3 regions of the Peribacillus sp. TH16 genome follow, and region 3 is predicted to be linked to each of the others. Evidence: riboswitches for the same ligand, from Rfam matches in the RefSeq annotation. Region 3 holds a riboswitch; each other region holds the start of a gene.
The links. Region 3 has a riboswitch for S-adenosylmethionine ahead of JFV29_RS07160 (methionine biosynthesis PLP-dependent protein). Riboswitches for the same ligand answer to the same signal wherever they lie in the genome.

Region 1 (7,331 bases), on a different contig from region 3:
GCTCATGATTTTGATTGCTACAAAGAAGGCGTTGATAAACTGCGCAAACATGGCATTCGAGTTTGCTCCCACATCATTAATGGCCTTCCTCAAGAAGACTACGAAATGATGATGGAAACAGCTCGTGAAATCGCGAAACTAGATGTGCAGGGCATTAAGATTCACTTACTTCATCTATTAAAAGGGACGCCCATGGTCAAGCAATATGAAAAGGGCCAGCTTGAATTTCTTGACCGAGACGATTATGTCAATCTTGTTTGTGATCAGTTGGAAATAATCCCTCCTGAAATGATCGTTCACCGCATAACTGGAGACGGTCCGATTGATTTGATGATTGGCCCGATGTGGAGCGTCAATAAATGGGATGTATTGAATGCTATTGATGCCGAATTGAAACGCCGCAACAGCTGGCAGGGGAAAAATTATCATATGGAGGTACCATCACGATGAAGCTGGATCGCATTTTGCCATTCGCAAAACTTCTGCTTGAAAAAGCAGTTCAACCCGGGGACATTACCGTTGACGGCACTATGGGCAACGGCTTTGACACTGTCTTTCTTGCAGGACTAACTGGTGAAAAAGGGCATGTCTATAGTTTTGACATCCAAGAAGATGCCATTCAAATCACAGCAGCTAAACTGAAGGCTGAAAGTATGCATGAACGCTGCACTCTTGTTCATGACGGACACGAGCAGATGAACAAATACATCAGCAAAGAACATTTTGGGAATATTACTGGAGCTATTTTTAACCTGGGCTACCTTCCTGGTGGAGACAAATCAATCGTCACCCAAGCTAATACAACGATATCTGCAATTGAACAGCTTTTCGAAATGATGGCTCCCGAAGGTATCATCATCCTCGTCATCTATCACGGTCATCCAGAAGGTGCTACGGAACGGGACGCATTATTACACTATGTTCAGGATCTCCCTCAGCAAAAAGCCCATGTCCTGAAATATGACTTCATTAATCAAACCAATAATCCGCCATTCATAGTGGCAATTGAAAAGAGATAACCACAATTAACACCGTTCATTAAAACGGTGTTTTTCATATTCATCGAAAATCATTCCCATGTGTTATGAGTAAGCAATAGTACACATGTTACAGGGCAAGCCAGTGACTATTACCAAAAAATATGATTTTTTTCCTCTTTGTTAAAGCAAACTTCCTGATAAGAATGAACAAAAAAAGCAGTCATTACTAAATTCGCTCTAGATTACATTTACTTTGAACACCTTTCCCCTTAGATAAGTTGAGATATATTCATCCCCTTGTTAAAGGGATACTATTCTTATTGCAAACAAATTATCTTAAAATATTACCAAACAGAACTTTTTGAATTTTTAGTCTATAACTATTATAATGATTAAAAACAGATAAGTAGGTGCAGAAAAATGGAACATTTGTCGACTGCAATACTGACAGATATATTGACTGAAAAAATCAAACGAGACACAAGTGAGGAATATGGAGAATTTGTCAGCTCCCTTAACTCATTAACAGAGAAACAAACAACGGTAGAAGACCTGAAACAGTTTGAAAATCATTTTGATAAATTCCTGCCTCAACTCGATTTAGTGATTTCCACTCAAGGACATGAAGAGATCATGAATATGAAGGCGACCCTCTTAGACCTATTCGCGAATGACTTAAGCTTCAAATCAATTTACCTTTTGTCTGCTGCCTTATCCAATAAAAAAGAGCTTACACACTTGAACCAATTTATGTATCCGGTTACTTATTGGGCACCCGTCATTAAGTCGAACGAATTACTTACAAACGCTGGATAAAACAAAAAAGCTGCTGATAATCGCTTCAGCAGCTTTTTATATTTATCCAGCAGTATGTACCTTCAAACAACATACCCTAATATTTTTAAACGATTTTCAACAAAACTCAATGCGTATTGGAATACGTCATCCCGCTCTGGTTCGTTGAAGATTTCGTGATACAGTTTTGGCCATTCTTTGTATTGTTTTTCACTAGCCAAGTTATAATTAAACCACTCACGAACCGCCTTTTTATTCACGATTCGGTCATCTCCGCCTTGCATCAACAAAAGAGGCACATCCTGAAATTCAGGAATCTCTTCAAATGCATCCTTCATAGCCTGTGCAAGCTCACGATACCAGCGAATCGAAACCTTTGTAATGTATAATGTATCATTTTTATCTGATTCACGGACTTCAGAACTTCTCGTAGCCATTTCAGGAGTTAAGCCGGAATCGACTCTGAACTTAGGCATCACGAGGTTCAAACCATGCGAAATGGCTGTTAAGAACTTGCGGGGCTTCGTCACGAGGCCCAGACATGGTGAAGATAAAATCACCCCTGCAATATCCCACTCTTCTTCCTGAAGTAAGCGTATCGAAATCAAACCACCCATGCTGTGTCCAAGCAAAAAGACTGGCAGCGAATATTCGTAGGCATCTTCTATCCAGCTTTTTACTTCGTCTAAATATTCGTCAAAGGAATCGATATGTCCCCGGTAGGCACGAGTTGTCATCCCCTGCCCAGGAAGGTCGCCCATGACAACATGATATCCGGCTGAAAGCCACATTTGTGTTACCCACTTATATCGGCCGTGATGCTCCATTGCCCCATGAATGATGACAATGACGCCTTTTGCGTCTCCTTCTGTCTCCCATTTCCACATTCGAAATCCCCCTTTCACTTTTCTCTTGTTGTATACGATCAATGATAGCTGAAAAATAATATATATAAATTATAACCATATTCATGATTTTCGACAAAAAGGAACTCTAATAAGTTCTACATTTTTATTATAAATAGCCAAGTCTATTTACATACGGTATATTAAAATAATACATAAAAACATCTACTTCGGAAAGGAAATGATTAAAAATGATTATTTATCCATTTAAAGGTAAAGAACCTGAAATCTCTGAAAGCGCTTATATTGCTGAAAATGCAGTCGTGACAGGTGATGTGAAAATCGGCGACGAAACGTCAATCTGGTTTAATACCGTTATACGTGGCGACGTAGCCCCTACTATAATCGGTAATAAAGTAAGTGTACAAGATAACAGCGTTCTTCACCAAAGTCCAAATAATCCATTAATTATTGAGGACGAAGTAACCATCGGCCATCAGGTTATTTTACATAGCTGCAAAGTTCGTAAAGGAGCTCTAATCGGCATGGGGACGATTGTACTTGATGCAGCAGAGATCGGGGAAGGAGCTTTTATCGGTGCTGGAAGTCTTGTTCCCCAAGGCAAAGTCATACCACCAAACACATTGGCATTCGGCCGTCCAGCTAAAGTCGTACGCGAAATTAACGATGAAGATCGCAAGGATATGGAACGTATCGTCCGAGAATATGCTGAAAAAGGACAATACTATAAACATGCAGAACGCATTAAATAATTCATGTAAACTCACGAGTAAACTTGCATAACTCACGAGTAAAACACTAAAATTCACGAGTAAAACTACATAATTCACGAGTAAAACCCAAAACTCACGAGTAAAAACTAAAACTCACGAGTAAAACTAAAATTCACGAGTAAAAAACTACATAATTCACGAGTAAAAAAACTAAATGGCTGGTTTAAATAGGATTTCTTGAATTATTCCCTTAGTCGACAAATTTAATCCATTTCACAATTGAAAAAGGTGCCTCGCTAGTTGCGAGGCACCTTTTACTTTTATTTGATTACGCTTGTGCTTTTAAAATTTCAGCTTTATCTGTGCGTTCCCAAGGAAGATCAACATCTGTACGGCCAAAGTGTCCGTAAGCAGCTGTTTGTTTGTAGATTGGGCGACGAAGATCAAGCATTTTGATGATACCAGCTGGACGCAGGTCGAAGTTAGCGCGTACTAGATCAACTAGTACTTCTTCGCTTACTGTTCCTGTTCCGAATGTATCAATCGAGATTGATACAGGCTCTGCCACACCAATTGCGTATGCCAATTGTACTTCCGCTTTGTCAGCAAGGCCAGCAGCTACGATGTTTTTCGCAACGTAACGAGCAGCGTATGCCGCAGAACGGTCAACTTTTGTAGCATCTTTACCGGAGAATGCACCGCCACCGTGACGAGCGTATCCGCCGTACGTATCAACGATGATTTTACGTCCAGTAAGACCAGCATCCCCTTGAGGTCCGCCAATTACAAAACGGCCAGTTGGGTTAATGAAGTACTTAGTCCCAGCATCGATTAATTCAGCTGGTACAACTGCTTTAATCACATGTTCTTTTAAGTCAGCTTGAATTTGCTCAAGAGTTACCTCTGGATCATGTTGTGTTGAAATAACAATTGTGTCAACTCTTACAGGTTGATTATTTTCATCATACTCCACCGTTACCTGTGTTTTACCATCAGGACGTAAGTAAGCAAGCGTTTCATCTTTACGAACTTGAGACAAACGGAATGAAAGTTTATGAGCTAATGAAATCGGAAGTGGCATAAGCTCTTCTGTTTCATTGCAAGCAAAACCGAACATAAGCCCTTGGTCCCCTGCACCGATTGCATCGATTTCTTCATCTGACATATTTCCTTCACGAGCTTCCAACGCTTTGTCTACGCCAGCTGCGATATCAGCAGATTGCTCATCAATAGAACTCAATACGGCACAAGTTTCAGCATCGAAACCGTATTTCGCACGTGTGTAACCAATTCCTGCAATCGTATCACGAACGATACGTGGAATATCCACATAAGCGGACGTTGTAATTTCACCAGCAACAAGTACAAGACCTGTTGTTACACTTGTTTCACACGCAACACGTGCATTTGCATCCTTAGCAAGGATAGCATCTAAAATGGAATCTGAAATCTGATCACAAATCTTGTCCGGATGGCCCTCTGTAACAGATTCAGAAGTAAATAGACGTTTCTTTGACATCATATTTCCTCCTTGGAAGTTAGTATGTTGTAGGCAAAAGCCTGATTTTTTTACGGAACTCGTTTTCCCTTATTAGCTTCAACTATAGACACAGAATTACTAAAAAACACAAAAACCTTCCCTGGCAAATGAGGAAAGGTTTAAAATTCTGTCATCTATCCTTTCACTCTTATCGTTCAAGGGTTTTTTACCTTGCTCAGGTTAGCACCATCACCACTATTCCTTGAAGAACTATCGCTTTATTTTCGGCGATTGATCTTGGAGTCAAGTTCAATATGGCAGGTTGCTGGGTTTCAAAGGGCCTGTCCCTCCACCAACTCGGGATAAGAGAATCCGTACAATTTAAGATATTATCGTATTTGGTCGGAATCTGTCAATGCTTTTCGAAAAAGAACATTTTTCCCCATCACAGCTTTCACGATAAAAAATGTGCTAATCCTCTGTCATTATTGGATTTTCGATGTAGAAAACAAACGAAAATGTAGAAAATTACCATAGATAAAAGAACTTGAAAAATCTGACTTCGAACCGCATAATAACTTTTTAGGATTTTGCCTTTTGATGTAATAGCAAGTTGTTCTTTTCTTAATTTCTTCCTATTAATTAAAAGAATAAAACCTTTTTTATATTCCTGAAACGAGACCCATTCGATCAAGATTCTAATCTTGATAATGGGCTTTCTTCCTAATTACACCACCCAGTTCAGATTCCTCCATTCAAGTATATGCAGGAACCCGAACTCGGTTCATAACGCATTTTAAAAAATGATTAAGGAAACCATATAAAAAATATCACAAAAAAAATAAATAGTATAGACTATTTAAGTGAATGTGTTATACTAATTGTAATATAAAAACTTAAAACAAAGGAAGGTACCTCATATATGAATTCTGTAGATGTTTCTAATGAGTTACACCAATTATTGGCAGGAAATAATGTGCAAACTCAACTTTCAGTTCCCCAATTGGTTGAAAAAGTATTAAGCAGAAACGAAGGCGTTCTGACATCAACTGGCGCAGTAAAAGCTGAAACAGGCAAATATACTGGCCGTTCACCTAAAGATAAATATATCGTAGACGAAGCTTCTGTGAAAGACAAAGTAGATTGGGGTTCCGTAAACCAACCAATCTCTGAAGAAGTATTCAATAAACTATATAATAAAGTAGTTGACTACCTAAAAGCAAAAGAAGAGATTTTTGTTTTCAAAGGTTTCGCTGGCGCGGACGAAACATCACGTCTTCCTATCCAAGTTGTAAATGAATATGCATGGCATAATCTTTTCGCTCACACTTTGTTCATCCGTCCAAATGAAGAAGAACTAAGAGGTCACGAATCAGAATTCACGATTCTTTCTGCACCTAATTTCAAAGCAGATCCAGAAGTAGACGGAACTCAATCCGAAACATTCATCATCGTTTCATTTGAACGCCGTACTATCTTAATCGGTGGAACGGAATATGCAGGTGAAATGAAAAAATCGATCTTCTCAATCATGAACTACCTACTTCCAGAGGCTGGAATCCTTCCAATGCATTGCTCTGCTAACGTAGGACGTGAAGGAGATGTCGCTTTATTCTTCGGACTGTCTGGTACTGGTAAAACAACTTTATCTGCAGACACTAATCGCAAACTGATTGGTGATGACGAGCACGGCTGGTCTTCTAACGGTGTATTCAACATCGAAGGCGGCTGCTATGCAAAAACAATTAACCTTTCACGTGAAAAAGAACCGCAAATTTTCGATGCCATCCGTTTCGGTGCCGTATTGGAAAACGTAGTTGTTGACCCGGAAACACGTGAAGCAAACTACGATGATAGTTCATTAACAGAAAACACTCGTGCTGCATACCAAATGCAAGCGATTGATAACATCGTGAACCCAAGTATCGCAGGACACCCAAATACAATCATTTTCTTAACTGCTGATGCTTCAGGCGTACTGCCTCCAATCAGCAAACTTTCTAAAGAACAAGCAATGTTCCATTTCCTAAGTGGGTACACAAGTAAATTGGCTGGTACTGAAAGAGGAGTAACTTCACCAGAAGCTACATTCTCAACATGCTTCGGTTCACCATTCTTACCTCTTCCTGCTACACGCTATGCTGAAATGCTTGGAGATAAAATTGACGAGCATAGCGCAAAAGTATACCTTGTCAACACTGGATGGACTGGCGGTGCATACGGAACTGGTAGCCGTATGAAACTTGCTTACACTCGTGCAATGGTACAAGCAGCACTTGAAGGCGAATTAGCAAACATCGAGACTATCAAAGACGATATCTTCGGTTTGGATATTCCACTTCATGTTCCTGGTGTTCCTGACGAAGTGCTTCAACCAATCAAGACTTGGGCAGATCCTGCTGCATATAAACAAACAGCAACAGCTCTTGCTGCTCAATTCCGTGCAAACTTTAAAAAATTCGGAAACGTTCCAAGTGAAATTGAAGAACTTGGCGGT
Region 2 (7,331 bases), 260 kb from region 3:
ATATCGTTTCCAAAGTCGGTCAAAAAGCGATTATGGATTTACGAAATAGCATGTATGAACATATTCAAAGGCTGGATATGAAATTCTTTGATAAAAACCGAACGGGTGACTTAATGTCACGGCTGACTAATGATGTCAATTTACTACAACAACTCATCTCTTCAAGCATGCTGCAAGTCGTAACAGACATGGTAACTTTTGTTGCAGTCGCTGTCTATATGCTTTTCATTAATTGGAAACTGACCATTGTCCTTCTTTTTACATTCCCGTTCATGTTCTATATCACAAGGGTATTTGGAAAACGTATTCGAATGTCGTTTAGGTCTGTTCAAAGTTCTGCAGGAGATGTCAGCAACCAGTTACAGGATTCTATCTCAGGAATGCGACTCATTCAATCTTTTACCAATGAAGAATTTGAATCGAAACGTTTCGCAGAACGTAATCATGAAAACATGGTAGCTAACATTAAATCGGTTCGCTTGCGATCCATGTTTGGTCCGGTTATCGATTTATTGAACAATATTGGTCTTGTTGCTGTTATTGTATTTGGGGCTTGGCAAGTGATGGAAGGTGCATTTACAGTGGGATTAATAGTAGCTTTCCTCGCCTATTTGAGATTACTGCAGAGTCCTGTTCGCAATTTCAGCCGAGTAATCAGCATTGTCCAGCAGTCAGCTGCAGCTTTTGAGCGTATTACAGAAATTATGGAAACACAACCTGAAATCAGAGACAAAGGAAATGCAATTGAGCTTCCTTCAATAAAAAAACAAATTGAATTTCAATCAGTTGATTTTGCTTATGATGAAAGTGTTCCGGTTCTTAGCAAACTAAACTTAACGATGAAAGCTGGTCAAATAACAGCTCTCGTCGGCTCTTCTGGTGCAGGGAAATCGACAATTACAAACCTTTTAATCCGATTTTATGATCCACAACAAGGAACAATCAAAATGGACGGTCTTGATATCCGTGATGTGTCGCTGAAATCTATACGTAGCCAAATGGGGATTGTTTCTCAGGATATCATTTTATTCAATGGTTCAATCCGCGATAACATCGTTTATGGAAAACTTGATGCAACAGACGATGAAATCACTGAATCGGCTAAAGCAGCCAATGCTCATGACTTTATCAGGGCCTTTCCGAATGGTTACGATTCTCAAATTGGAGAGCGAGGCGTCAAACTTTCAGGAGGACAAAAGCAGCGAATCGCCATTGCTAGGGCACTTTTGAAGAATCCACAAATCATCATTCTCGATGAAGCGACAGCAGCATTAGATACGGAATCCGAGCATTTAATCCAGGAAGCATTGTCACGTTTATTAGTAAATCGGACTTCAATTGTCATTGCACATAGATTATCAACCGTTCAAAATGCTGACCAAATAATCGTTCTTGAAAAAGGCAGTGTCCATGAAAAAGGAACGCATGAACAGTTATTGACAAGTAACGGCAGATATAGGCAGCTTCATGACTTGCAATTCCCTCAATTAAAGGCGGCTATTACATAACAACTGCACAACCGCCTTCAATGAAACAGGTCCGATTTATATATAATAAGCCATGTGTACAGAAGTATTACTTCTGTGCACTTTTATTGAATTTATTTGAAATCATAGCTCTCTAAAATACGATTGGTAATGAGCTGATACCCTTTTTCATTTGGATGAATTTTATCACTGAAATACTCTTTTTTCTTTTTATTTTCAAATAAATCATTAGTAGGGATAAATATCATTCTTTTATCCCCTTCTACTACCTCGTTTACTGATTGGTTATAATCATGAACGTGCTTTTCAAGTCGTTGATCATCTTTTTTTGGATTATACAGCCCAACTACAAGTATATCCGCTTTTTTGTTTTTCTTTAATAGTGTAGAAAGAATCTTATTTAGATGGTCGATATACTCTCGTTTACCATCATTTATTTTTTGATCACTTATTTTTTTCAAGTTACCTCCATTACTGTTAATCAAGTCGTTTGTTCCAATATAAACAATAAACGTGTCGGCTTTGTCCAATTTCGTGTTAATTTGATTATCTTCAAGCTGATCAATGACACCATCTGTTTCCTGGCCTTTAATACCGTAATTCCAAAAACGGACTTTTTTTTCAGAATCAGGGTTATTCAATTCATCCTCCAGACCTTCTACATAACCTTCCCCATCCTTATCACCTTTTCCATAGGTTAACGAATCTCCAAAAGCCATCACATCTTCCGACTCTGAAGCCTGAAACTTATATGCAGCAAAACAAATAACTAGTACAATTACAAATAAACCTACTATTTTTTTCATTTGTTTCTCCTTATGTAATGTATTTACTATGAAGTATTTTATCTTGTAATTACCCCAAAAATGAACATACTTAACATGCAAAAAATGAATTGTCAGATAAACTGTAAAAAGTGTATGATACAATAAAAGCATTCAATGGAACGGGTTTTCGTCAACCTCCTTTTATTCATAAATAGGGTGGGAATCCCATGTTTCTGGAGATTGTATACATAATAAGGATAGGAGTTAAAATGATGGATCAGTATATAGATTTTAGGGATGCAGAACTAACAGATTTACCAAGAGTAGTCGAAATATATAATTCGACTATTGCTTCAAGGATGGTCACTGCAGATACAGAACCTGTTTCAGTGCAATCGAGGCTTAAATGGTTTGAGGAACATCATTCAGAAAAACGACCGCTTTATATTATTACATTCGAAGGAAAAACTGCTGGATGGATGAGTTTTCAATCTTTCTATGGTAGGCCAGCTTATGATTCCACTGCCGAGATCAGCATATATATTGATGATTATTTCCGGGGAAAAGGAATTGGACAAATTTCGATTCAAAAGGCAATTGAAGTGAGTCCAAAATTAGGAGTTAAGACACTACTTGGTTTTATATTTGCTCACAATGCACCGAGCATAAGACTGTTTTCTAAATTTGGTTTTGAAGAATGGGCGCATTTACCTCAAGTTGCCGAGCTAGATGGTATTGAACGGGATTTAGTAATCCTTGGTAAGCGTGTTAATATTTGAATTTCATTACTTAAAAGCTATTGCCTTCATTCAGCAGTAGCCTTTTTTAGTTTAAATGAAGGAATCTATTTTAAAGTCACTGACGAAATTTAAAAATCACTATAAAATTTTTTAAGTAAAAAATATTCTGATTTTCTTTTATTTGTTATAGCATTTAACAGCGAATCCAATTCTTGACTTGCTTGAACAGTTAGAAGGCTTGTAAAACCATAATCAGCTGCCAATTTAATCATTTCCCGTCTCTTTTCTTCTATTCTTTCTACGGTTATCTTTGGGGGCATCTATAGTCACTTCCTATTTATTCAATTTTCTTACACCTTTTATGATAAAGAAATAAGTAGTTAAAATCAACCATATATGGAAATTAAAATGTGTTATTCCACAAAATAAATGTGACAAAAAGCCTATTCCATTCTCTGTTTGTGTCTTTTTTGTGACATTTTATATTCTAGACAAATATAAAAAAGCATTCACTCATGTACACTGCGAATGCTTTAATAATATTCATCAAATTAAATAATATTTTAAGATAGTAAAGTATTTTAAGAACTCTTACTATGTCATCCACTCTGAAGGAGACTCGATATTAGGTCTATTTATAACAATCTTATATTCATCTTCAAGCACTTTTAAAGGAACATCATAAAGATGTCTTTCATCAGAGGTTTTATAAACTCCATTCGCTAATAACTCTTCAATCAGCAATGCCTTCCTCTGTTCAATTCTCTTAAATAATTCTGCCATGTAAATGGCTCCTTTCCTTGTCTTCATCAGCCCGCCTTCATATGAGCTAAATTGTAGTAACAGGTATCATTTTCACCAAATTATATCTTTTCTATTATGTCACTAAACGTTATTTCACAAAAATAAAAGCCTCTTCTAATTCAAGAAGAGGCTTACAGTAGTCCGTTCGGCTCTTCTTATCTTCCAAGCGTATGCTTGTTGGATGTAGCACAGTTCCCAAAATGGGTCTGCTGCCGAGGTTTCTTTGGGCCAAGTCCCTCCACCTCTCTGGATAAGAATTCAATATATAAATGATGTAGACATGATTTTATCCCAATATTCTTCAAAAGTCAATCACATGGTTCTCCCTTTTTTTGATAGGTATTCTCTATAGACCCCATTCAAATTGGGTTGCAATTTCCTGGCTTTCTGATATGATGTCAGTAATTACATACATTCACACCACTAGGGGAGTCTTTTTAAGACTGAGATGGAATTTGTTCCGGACCCTTTGAACCTGAACCGGATCATACCGGCGGAGGGAAGTGGATGATATCGTCTTTAAACACATGACTTTATCCATCTGCCCCGCTCCGTATTTCAGGAGCGGTTTTTTTTTTCAGATGGAAAAGGTGAATAATTAGACTGCTAGGGGAGCACTTTTGCTGAGAATCAAACCCTTTGCACCTGATCTGGTCATACCAGCGGAGGGAAGCAGGCTGTAAGAAGGAATTTGCTTCTTCCTCGGTAACAGCCGCTTTCTTTCAGAGAGCGGTTTTTTTGTTGATCAGATAGTGTATGCACTATTTACAATTTTAGTAAATTTTAAATTTCAAGGAGGATGTACCATGGAGAATACAAAATTAGAAACCTTCAGTGATAGACTTCATGAACGGGCAAAAGGAATCTGGAAAAGGAACCATACACATCCCTTTGTTCAGGCGATTGGAGATGGGACGCTTTCAGAAAAGAAATTTGCCTATTACCTAAAGCAGGACTATATCTATCTTATGGATTATTCCAAACTCTTTGCGTTAGGAGTCATCAAAGCTCATAATCTCGAAACCATGGCTAAGTTTGCAAGTATTTTGAATGAAACCCTTCAAGTAGAAATGGATATCCATCGACATTATGCTTTGGAGTTCGGAATCAGCTCAATCGAATTGGAAAATACAGAACCTACTCCAACCACTCTAGCTTATACGGGTTACATGCTAAATGCAGCCCAAAATGGGACTTTGGCCGACCTGATAGCCTGCCTCCTTCCATGCGCCTGGGATTATTATGAGATCGGTTTGCTATTAAAAGAACAAAATGGTGAAGCATTAGAAAACAATCGCTATGCTGATTGGATTAAATCATATTCGTCTCCTGAATTCGGTGAAGCACACAAATGGCTGATTGCTTTGTTGGAAGAGTTAACAGAAGGCATGCCTGAAAAGGAACTTCTTAGATTAGAGAAGCATTTTTTGGTGACTTCCCGTTATGAATATTTATTCTGGGATATGGTTCAAAATGAGCAGGATTGGCCACTGTAGGATGTTGGCATGATGATGAATCCAATCAAGAAAATGACGTTGACTGCCATGATCACGGCCATTACTACCATAACTAGTTCATTCATTTTCATCCCGGCCGGATTTGCAAAAATCTTTCCGATTCAGCATCTGGCAAATGTCATGACAGCCGTTTTATTGGGACCGGCTTATGCGGTAACACAAGCTTTTTTAGTTTCCATCATTAGAAACATGTCTGGTACAGGTTCAATTTTCGCCTTTCCGGGCAGCATGATCGGTGCACTATTGGCTGCCGTCCTTTATCGAAAAACACAAAGCTTGAAATTCGCTTGTTTAGGGGAAGTGATAGGGACCGGCATTCTTGGATCCCTAGCTTGTTATCCCCTTGCTGTCCTCCTATTGGGAGAAAAAGCAGCTATTTTTGGTTTTTTACCAGCTTTTATGCTTAGTTCATTCGCAGGTGCCATTTTAGCTTTCATTTTACTGAAAATACTTTTAAAAAATAATTATATGAAGGGGTTTTTTTATGAAAACAGCGTTAACCATCGCAGGCTCTGACTCAGGGGGCGGTGCTGGAATACAAGCTGATTTAAAAACATTTTCTGCACATGGGGTTTTTGGAATGTCTGTCATTACAGCTGTAACGGCACAAAATACAATGGAGGTACGTTCAGTACAAGCTATAGATACAGGTATCATAACGGATCAAATTGCAGCTATTTTTGAAGATATACACGTCGATGCAGTAAAAATAGGTATGCTTGGATCAAAAGAAATAGTTGAAACAGTCGCCGCGTCTCTAAATACCTTCTTACCCGCAATCGTTATCCTTGATCCTGTCATGATTTCCAAAAGCGGCCATCATTTGCTCGATGAAAAAGCTGTCTCTGCTTTAAAAACAGAATTACTGCCGCTTGCAACACTTGTAACACCGAATGTTCCCGAAGCCGAAGTCCTTTCTGGCTTGTCGATTCGAACGAAGCAAGATTTTTACGAGGCTTGTATATCAATTAAAGAACTTGGGGCAAAAGCGGTTTTACTTAAAGGAGGCCATTCAGCAGGGAATCCAAATGATCTTTTTTATGACGGAACTGACTTTTTCTGGATTAAAGGAGAACGCATTCATACAAAAAACACCCATGGGACAGGCTGTACTCTGTCATCCGCCATTACATCCAATCTGGCAAACGGACTACCTTTAAGACAATCCATTGAACAAGCCAAGACATATATTTCTGAAGCCATACGAAATAGCTTTTCACTCGGTAAGGGGCACGGACCCGTCCATCATTTTTATTCATTTTCAAAAGAAGAAAGGAGTGATTTAATATGAATGTTTCCGTTTCAGACTTATTCTTTCAGGTCAGAGAAAGTAAACCGCTCGTTCACCAAATCACTAACTTTGTTACGGTCAATGACTGTGCCAATGCCACTCTTGCCATCGGTGGTTCACCTGTTATGACATCTAGCCCAAGAGAAGTCGAAGAGATGGTCAAATTGGCTGATGCTCTGGTCCTGAACTTCGGTACGATTGATGATAAAGCCTTGGAAGCAATGGAGATTGCCGGTAAGACAGCGAATTCCCTTAATATCCCAGTTATTTTGGACCCAGTGGGAGTTGGTGCAACTTCCTACCGTACAGAACAAGTGGCAGAGCTCCTGAAGAAAGTTACCTTCCAAATCATCCGCGGAAATGCGAGTGAAATCCATCGGTTAATGGGTGGGGATATCGTTACACGTGGAGTGGATTCAGGTGAACTTGCGATTAGCAATGCAGAACTGGCAGCACGTGCGGCTAATAAATTGCATTGTGTCGTCGTAGTGAGTGGCGCCAAAGATGCTGTTAGCGATGGTAAAAATACGTCCATTATCGATAATGGTAATCCTCTATTAACGAGTGTTACAGGTACTGGCTGTATGGCTACTGCTCTTATCGGAACTTTTTCCGGAGTCACAGACAATTTCTATGCTGCGGCAGTTGCCGGGATCTCAACAATGAGCATTTCCGGGGAACTTGCTGCTGCAAAACTTCAAAAAGATGAAGGAACTGGAACGTTT
Region 3 (7,331 bases):
ATTCTTTTGCTGAATGATTAACTACTATTTGCAAAGTTAACAAAGGAATTATTATCCTTTTTTGTGCAGTGTGCCTATACTTTTTTCCAATTTGATAGATTAGACTATAGTTATTGGTACAAGTAATTAGGAGTTTAAAAGGAGGAATTTTCATGGCAGAGTTAGTATTAGATCATATATTTAAGGTTTATGATAAAAAAGAAACAGCTGTTAAAGATTTTAACCTTCGTGTGGCCGATAAAGAATTCATTGTTTTCGTGGGACCGTCCGGTTGCGGAAAATCGACGACTTTACGGATGATTGCGGGACTTGAAGACATTTCCCAAGGAGATTTATATATTGACGGCAAGCGGGTCAATGATGTCCCACCGAAAGATCGTGATATTGCGATGGTTTTCCAGAACTACGCCTTATATCCTCATATGTCCGTCTATGACAATATGGCATTTGGATTAAAACTCCGTAAAACGCCAAAAATGGAAATCAAGCAGCGGGTCAATGACGCAGCAAAAATCCTCGGTCTAGAAGACCTTTTAAATAGGAAACCGAAAGCACTTTCAGGTGGACAACGCCAGCGTGTGGCACTCGGTCGTGCAATTGTACGAGACGCAAAAGTTTTTTTAATGGATGAGCCATTATCAAATCTTGACGCCAAACTCAGGGTTCAAATGCGTGCTGAAATCGCAAAACTACATAAACGACTGGACACTACAACAATTTATGTCACTCATGATCAAACAGAAGCAATGACCATGGCCACACGACTTGTTGTTATGAAGGACGGTATCATCCAGCAGGTCGGCGCACCAAAAGACGTGTACGAGAAACCAGTGAATGTCTTCGTGGGTGGCTTTATCGGATCACCAGCTATGAACTTCTTTACCGGAACATTAAAAGAAGGCATCATTAAAATTGGGGAGCAAACGCTTGAAGTACCCGAATTGAAAATGAATACGCTGCGTGATCAAGGCTATATCGGAAAAGAAATTATCCTTGGCATCCGTCCAGAGGATTTCCATAATGAAGGGGCTTACATCAAGGAGTCTCCAAACACTACATTCACGGCTCAAGTCGATGTAGCTGAACTCATGGGTGCCGAAATTATGCTCTACTCGACATTCGCTGGCCAGGACTTCGTCGCGCGCATCGATGCAAAAAACATCATCCAAGCAGGCGATAATATTGAACTTGCTCTCGACATGAATAAAGCCCACTTTTTTGATAAAGGGTCCGAGCAGCGCATTTTTGCTGAAGGAGAATCACAAATGGAGTATGGCTTGAAGTTACTTTCTAATTAAATTTCATATCAAAACAAAGACCCGTTCATATGAATGGGTCTTTGTGCGTATATTTCAGCTAAGGTCTTGAACTCTACTATATCTATAAAATCTATTCCTGCACAAGTACCACTTCATCATGTCCACATTTAGAGCAGTTCATGATGTGTGGACATTGACCTTTTTGGAGCGATTGCGGGTATCCATCGTTTTGCTTAAGCGTATCTATATCCATGTATGCACTGTATGAATCAGCATAATCCATGAATTTCCCTTTATCATCAAGATCACTGCCACATTCCGGGCAATTCATATGAATTTTTCTGAGGCCGTTGCAAAGCGGGCATAAAGCCATTGTATTCCCTCCTGTTCTAGAAACTTATATACCCAGTATTTGTTTATTCTATTATTTTAACACCTTAAAACACCCTCCCTAAAAACAGCGGGAGGGTGATCATAGGCAATTATTTATTAACCATGTTAGCAGGATCTACCCATGCTTTAAATTCATCATCAGTCAAGAATTCCAATTTCAACGCTGCTTCTTTTAATGTAGAGTTGTCTTTGAATGCAGTTTTGGCAATTTTAGCTGCTTTTTCATAACCGATATGTGGGTTCAATGCTGTTACTAGCATAAGAGAACGGTCAACATTTTCTTTGATTTTATCTTCATTCGCTGTGATGCCTACTGCACAATTATTGTTGAAAGAGTGAATGCCTTCTGTCAATAATTTAACAGTTTGTAGGAAGTTATAAATGATAACTGGTTTGAATACGTTCAATTCGAAGTTACCTTGGCTTGCTGCAAAGCCGATTGTTGCATCGTTACCAACAATTTGTGTCGCAATCATTGTCAACGCTTCACTTTGTGTAGGATTTACTTTACCTGGCATGATAGAGCTGCCTGGCTCGTTTTCAGGAATAGCGATTTCACCGATTCCGCTTCTTGGGCCGCTTGCCAGCCATCTAACATCGTTCGCAATTTTCATTAAGTCCGCTGCTAATGCTTTTAATGCGCCATGAGCGTAAACAATTTCGTTATGACTTGTTAATGCATGGAACTTATTATCCGATGTTACGAAAGAATGTCCTGTATCCGCCGCTATTTGTTTTGCAGAAAGTCCTGGAAATTCTTTTTTCGTATTGATCCCAGTACCTACAGCTGTACCGCCTAGTGCTAGATTCAATAGTTTTTGACTGCTTTCTTCAATCATCACTAAGTCTTTATCAAGCATCGCTTTCCAACCAGAGATTTCTTGGCCTAAAGTTAGTGGTGTTGCATCTTGAAGATGTGTACGTCCAATTTTCACAAGATCCCAGAATTCTTTTTCTTTTGCTGCAAAAGTATCACGAAGTACTTTAATAGCCGGTACTAATTTTTCAGCAACTTCCATATAGGCTGCAATATGCATAGCAGTTGGGAATGTGTCATTAGAGCTTTGCGCCTTGTTGACATCATCATTTGGGTGAAGGGTTTCGGACTCACCGTTTTCTTTTAACCATTCATTCCCTTTGTTAGCGACCACTTCATTCACATTCATATTACTTTGCGTGCCACTGCCTGTTTGCCAGACCACAAGAGGGAAATGTTCATCAAGTGTACCTTCTAGAATTTCGCCACAAATTTTAACGATGGCATTCTTTTTCACTTCAGAAAGATCACCAAGGTCATAGTTCACTTTAGCTGCCGCTTGCTTTACATATGCAAACGCACGGACTAATTCAATCGGCATTTTTTCATTACCAATTTTGAAGTTGTTACGGCTTCTCTCGGTTTGTGCTCCCCAATACTTATCAGCAGGAACTTTCACTTCACCCATCGTATCTCGTTCGATTCTGTATTCCATGTGTTCTCCTCCTATGTTTGCACTATCCACCGAAAACCTTATGTATATGAAATGAATAATGACATATTATTAATTCTTCTCTCTATACATTGTACAAACTTTATTATTTTAAAGCAAAGAAACAGAACAAATCCTTCCCTATATTTCAGAAAATCCATTTAATTAAACAAAGTCTTTTAAAGAATCTCAACACCTTATACCATCGCGTTTTCCACAATATTTAGGGGTTTTTCATTGGACCAATCATGTTTTGACAACGCTAGTCTTAATTAACCAATAAAGAATTATCGAGCAATATTTTCCCAGAATGTTCTTGACAGCACTTTATATATATAGTAAATTCAAAAGAAATTGAATAATCTAAACTCTTATCGAGAGAGGTATAGGGAATGGCCCGATGACACCTCAGCAACCTTCATTTGTTTCAAACCAATGAAAAGGTGCTAATTCCACAAGTTTGTGAACTTGGAAGATAAGAAGAATGACTCGTCCATGCTTAACCAAGTCTTCTTCTTAAAGAAGACTTTTTTTTATTTTATAAAACACAAAGGAGCAGTGAAAACTATGTATAAAACAGAAACATATCTTGCTCAACTAGGTAATCGCAGTGAAACGGCGACAGGAACAGTCAATCCGCCGGTTTACTTTTCGACAGCTTTCCGCCACGAAGGAATTGGCCAATCAACTGGATTCGATTACACAAGGACAGGTAATCCAACACGTCAACTTTTGGAACAATCCATCGCCAACCTTGAAAGAGGTGACCAAGGATATGCTTGCAGTTCAGGAATGGCGGCCATTTCTACCATACTAGCCTTATTTAAATCAGGTGATGCATGGATAGTCAGCGAAGATCTATATGGTGGTACATATCGTTTGCTAGAACAAGGTTTTAAAAAATGGGGCTTACAGTGTGACTATGTAAACACTTGTTGTTTAGAGGATATCGAAAAAGCTATTACTCCTCAAACAAAAGCCATCTTTATCGAAACTCCCACTAACCCTCTTATGCAGCAAACAGATATTAGCGCTGTTGCCGCACTTGCCAAACAATTTAATTTACTGTTGATTGTTGACAACACTTTTTATACGCCGCTTCTGCAGCAGCCTATCCTGCTTGGAGCCGATATTGTAATCCATAGCGCAACGAAGTATCTCGGTGGTCATAATGATGTTCTTGCTGGACTAATCGTGGCTAAAGGTGCAGAATTATGTGATTCGATTGCCTTCCATCATAATGGAACAGGAGCGGTGTTGAGCCCATTTGATTCATGGCTGTTAATGCGCGGAATGAAAACCCTGGCACTGCGGATGGAACGTCATGAAAAGAACGCCAAAATCCTTGTAGATTATTTATCAGAACATGAATGTGTAACGGACGTCCTGTATCCCGGCAGAGGTGGTATGATTTCTTTCCGGATAATTGACGAAGCAGCGGTCAATCCATTTTTACAATCACTTTCATTAATTTCATTTGCAGAAAGTCTTGGAGGCGTTGAAAGCTTCATCACCTATCCTGCTACACAAACACATGCCGATATCCCTCTTGAAGTTAGAACTGCTAATGGGGTTTGTAATCGACTTCTACGCTTCTCGGTTGGCATCGAAGACAGCGACGATTTAATTCAAGACCTGCAACAAGCATTTGCACATGTAAAAAGGGAGGCACTACGATGACTAATCATGATTTCAGTTTTGAAACCAAATTACTTCATAACCAGCATAAATTCGATCCGACAACAGGCGGTGTGAGTGTCCCTATTCAGCACGCTTCCACTTTCCATCAAACTGATATCGATACATTCGGCAAGTACGATTACAGCAGGAGCGGAAATCCAACACGGGAAGCACTTGAAGATATCATTGCCGAGCTTGAAGATGGTACTCGCGGCTTTGCCTTTTCATCAGGTATGGCGGCCATTTCAACAGCATTCCTTCTGCTTTCTGCTGGCGACCATATCGTCATCTCAGAAGATGTGTATGGCGGTACGTTCCGGATGGTTACAAGCGTGTTGACCCGCTTCAACATCGAGCATACTTTCGTTGATATGACGGACCTCGAAAGCGTTAAAGCGGCCGTTCAACCTAATACGAGAGCGATATACATTGAAACACCTTCAAATCCATTGCTTAAAGTGACTGATATTAAAGCCGTTTGTGATATCGCAAAAAAAGTCGGCGCATTGAGTTTTGTCGACAATACATTCTTGACACCAGCTCTGCAAAAACCGCTGAACTTAGGGGCGGATGTTGTCCTTCATAGTGCGACGAAGTTTTTATCCGGACACAGTGATGTCGTAGCTGGGCTTGCTGTCGTAAAAGATCCTGAATTGGCTGAAAGACTCGGTTCCCTTCAAAACTCCTTTGGAGCGGTACTTGGTGTCCAGGATGCCTGGCTTGTTATGAGAGGTCTGAAAACCTTGTCTGTACGAATGGAACACTCTCAAAAAGGAGCAGAAAAAATTGCAGACTACTTAAAACAGCAGCCATTAGTGAAAAAGGTGTATTACCCTGGGCTTACTGATCATCCACAGCATGCAATCCAGGAAGGACAGGCCCTTGGTGCAGGTGCAGTTTTATCATTTGAACTAGAAAGCGAGGAAATTTTCCGCTCATTTGTGAACACTGTCGAACTTCCTGTTTTTGCGGTTAGTCTTGGAGCAGTAGAATCGATATTATCCTACCCGGCAAAAATGTCCCATGCTGCCATGCCTGCTGATGAAAGGGAAAAACGAGGCATCACCAACAGCCTGCTTCGCCTCTCTGTCGGCCTTGAGAATCCAGATGATTTAATTAAAGACTTTGACGCTGCTCTTGTAAAAAGTGCAAAAGCGCATGCTATTCCAGTTAAATAAAATATATAGAAAAAAAGGGTGCCTGGAGCAACCCTTTTTTCTATTATTAGGATTTTAAATGAGGCATTCACTACGTTATTACTAAAAAAATTATAAACCTTAATTTACCCACGAGTTCTTCCATCTCCCAAAATAAAAATAAAGGCCATCGATTTCTCGATAGCCTTAACATCATTTCTTCATATTATATTTTTCTAAGAAGCGATCCACACGTCCGCCTTTTTCAGCAAATTTCTGCTTGCCGGTATAAAAAGGATGCGTATCTGAACTAATCTCTACTTTTAATAAAGGATAAGTTTGACCGTCTTCCCACTTAATTGTTTCGTTAGATTTTTTCGTAGAGCCTGTAATAAATTTATAACCACTGTTAGTATCCATAAATACTACTTGCTGATAATCAGGATGAATTCCTTGTTTCATTATTATCACCTCTTCGTAAGTATCCCTCATTTTCTGAAAAATTATTCTTAATTTCTCCCTTCATTATTCCACTAGGTTTTATCCAGCCATTCCCTTATGCGACCCAGCCTGCAGTTCATACATTTGATAGTACTTTCCTTTCAACTCCATTAATTCTTCATGTGTCCCCTGCTCAGAAATCCGTCCTTTATCCAGTACAAGAATTTGATCGGCATTTTTAATCGTGGAAAGCCTATGTGCAATGATAAAGGTCGTTCTTCCTTTCTTTAGTACTTCCATTCCTTCCTGGATAATGGCCTCTGTTTCTGTATCGATGCTTGCAGTGGCTTCATCCAAAATCAAAATCGCCGGATTAAATGCGAGCGCGCGTGCAAAAGAGATTAGCTGCCGCTGTCCTGAAGACAATGTCCCGCCTTTTTCAATAACCGGCTCATCTAGCCCTAGAGGCAGATGCTTCAGCACTTTGTCCCCGCCTACATCTTTTAATGACTTTTCAACCATTTCCCTTGTGATATCTTTATGATTAAGGCTGATATTGGAAGCTATGGTTCCAGTAAATAAATATGGATCCTGAAGGACAATTCCCATATGCTCTCTAAGTGTTTGATGAGGAATATCTAAAATATCCCTTCCATCAATCTTGATTTGTCCTTCACTACTATCATAGAAACGGAACAACAAATTCATTATTGAACTCTTTCCCGAACCAGTATGACCAACTAAAGCTACTGTCTCACCTTGTTGCGCAGAAAATGAAATGTTTTTTAACACATATTCATTTTCTTTATAGCCGAATGAGACATTTTCGAATTGCACGTTTCCTTTATATCGGGAAATGTTTTCATCACTGACTTCTAATCCCTGCTCATCCAATAAACTGAATGCCCTCTCCCCTGCAACAAGCGCTTGTTCTAGGTTAGCAAACTGATTGA

Region 1: linked by a shared signal. The riboswitch ahead of metK (methionine adenosyltransferase) and the one ahead of JFV29_RS07160 (methionine biosynthesis PLP-dependent protein) in region 3 are both predicted to bind S-adenosylmethionine.
Region 2: linked by a shared signal. The riboswitch ahead of JFV29_RS05880 (Fur-regulated basic protein FbpA) and the one ahead of JFV29_RS07160 (methionine biosynthesis PLP-dependent protein) in region 3 are both predicted to bind S-adenosylmethionine.

Annotation. Positions count from the first base shown of each region.
Region 1 covers NZ_JAEKEM010000009.1:2,208,511-2,215,841, forward strand. The annotation lists gene JFV29_RS24605 (TIGR01212 family radical SAM protein) at 1-450, shown strand, start outside; gene JFV29_RS24610 (tRNA (mnm(5)s(2)U34)-methyltransferase) at 447-1,019, shown strand; gene JFV29_RS24615 (hypothetical protein) at 1,401-1,796, shown strand; gene JFV29_RS24620 (alpha/beta hydrolase) at 1,859-2,662, opposite strand; gene JFV29_RS24625 (gamma carbonic anhydrase) at 2,875-3,393, shown strand; gene metK (methionine adenosyltransferase) at 3,683-4,876, opposite strand; SAM riboswitch class I at 5,040-5,203, opposite strand; gene pckA (phosphoenolpyruvate carboxykinase (ATP)) at 5,757-7,331, shown strand, end outside.
Region 2 covers NZ_JAEKEM010000002.1:1,220,072-1,227,402, forward strand. The annotation lists gene JFV29_RS05860 (ABC transporter ATP-binding protein) at 1-1,508, shown strand, start outside; gene JFV29_RS05865 (DUF459 domain-containing protein) at 1,601-2,293, opposite strand; gene JFV29_RS05870 (GNAT family N-acetyltransferase) at 2,527-3,033, shown strand; gene JFV29_RS05875 (aspartyl-phosphate phosphatase Spo0E family protein) at 3,123-3,314, opposite strand; gene JFV29_RS05880 (Fur-regulated basic protein FbpA) at 3,589-3,804, opposite strand; SAM riboswitch class I at 3,951-4,055, opposite strand; TPP riboswitch at 4,214-4,317, shown strand; TPP riboswitch at 4,397-4,486, shown strand; gene tenA (thiaminase II) at 4,605-5,294, shown strand; gene thiW (energy coupling factor transporter S component ThiW) at 5,310-5,831, shown strand; gene thiD (bifunctional hydroxymethylpyrimidine kinase/phosphomethylpyrimidine kinase) at 5,800-6,606, shown strand; gene thiM (hydroxyethylthiazole kinase) at 6,603-7,331, shown strand, end outside.
Region 3 covers NZ_JAEKEM010000002.1:1,478,497-1,485,827, forward strand. The annotation lists gene JFV29_RS07140 (PucR family transcriptional regulator) at 1-21, shown strand, start outside; gene JFV29_RS07145 (ABC transporter ATP-binding protein) at 153-1,298, shown strand; gene JFV29_RS07150 (hypothetical protein) at 1,390-1,632, opposite strand; gene fumC (class II fumarate hydratase) at 1,742-3,124, opposite strand; SAM riboswitch class I at 3,490-3,603, shown strand; gene JFV29_RS07160 (methionine biosynthesis PLP-dependent protein) at 3,689-4,801, shown strand; gene metC (cystathionine beta-lyase) at 4,798-5,979, shown strand; gene JFV29_RS07170 (type B 50S ribosomal protein L31) at 6,151-6,399, opposite strand; gene JFV29_RS07175 (ABC transporter ATP-binding protein) at 6,478-7,331, opposite strand, start outside.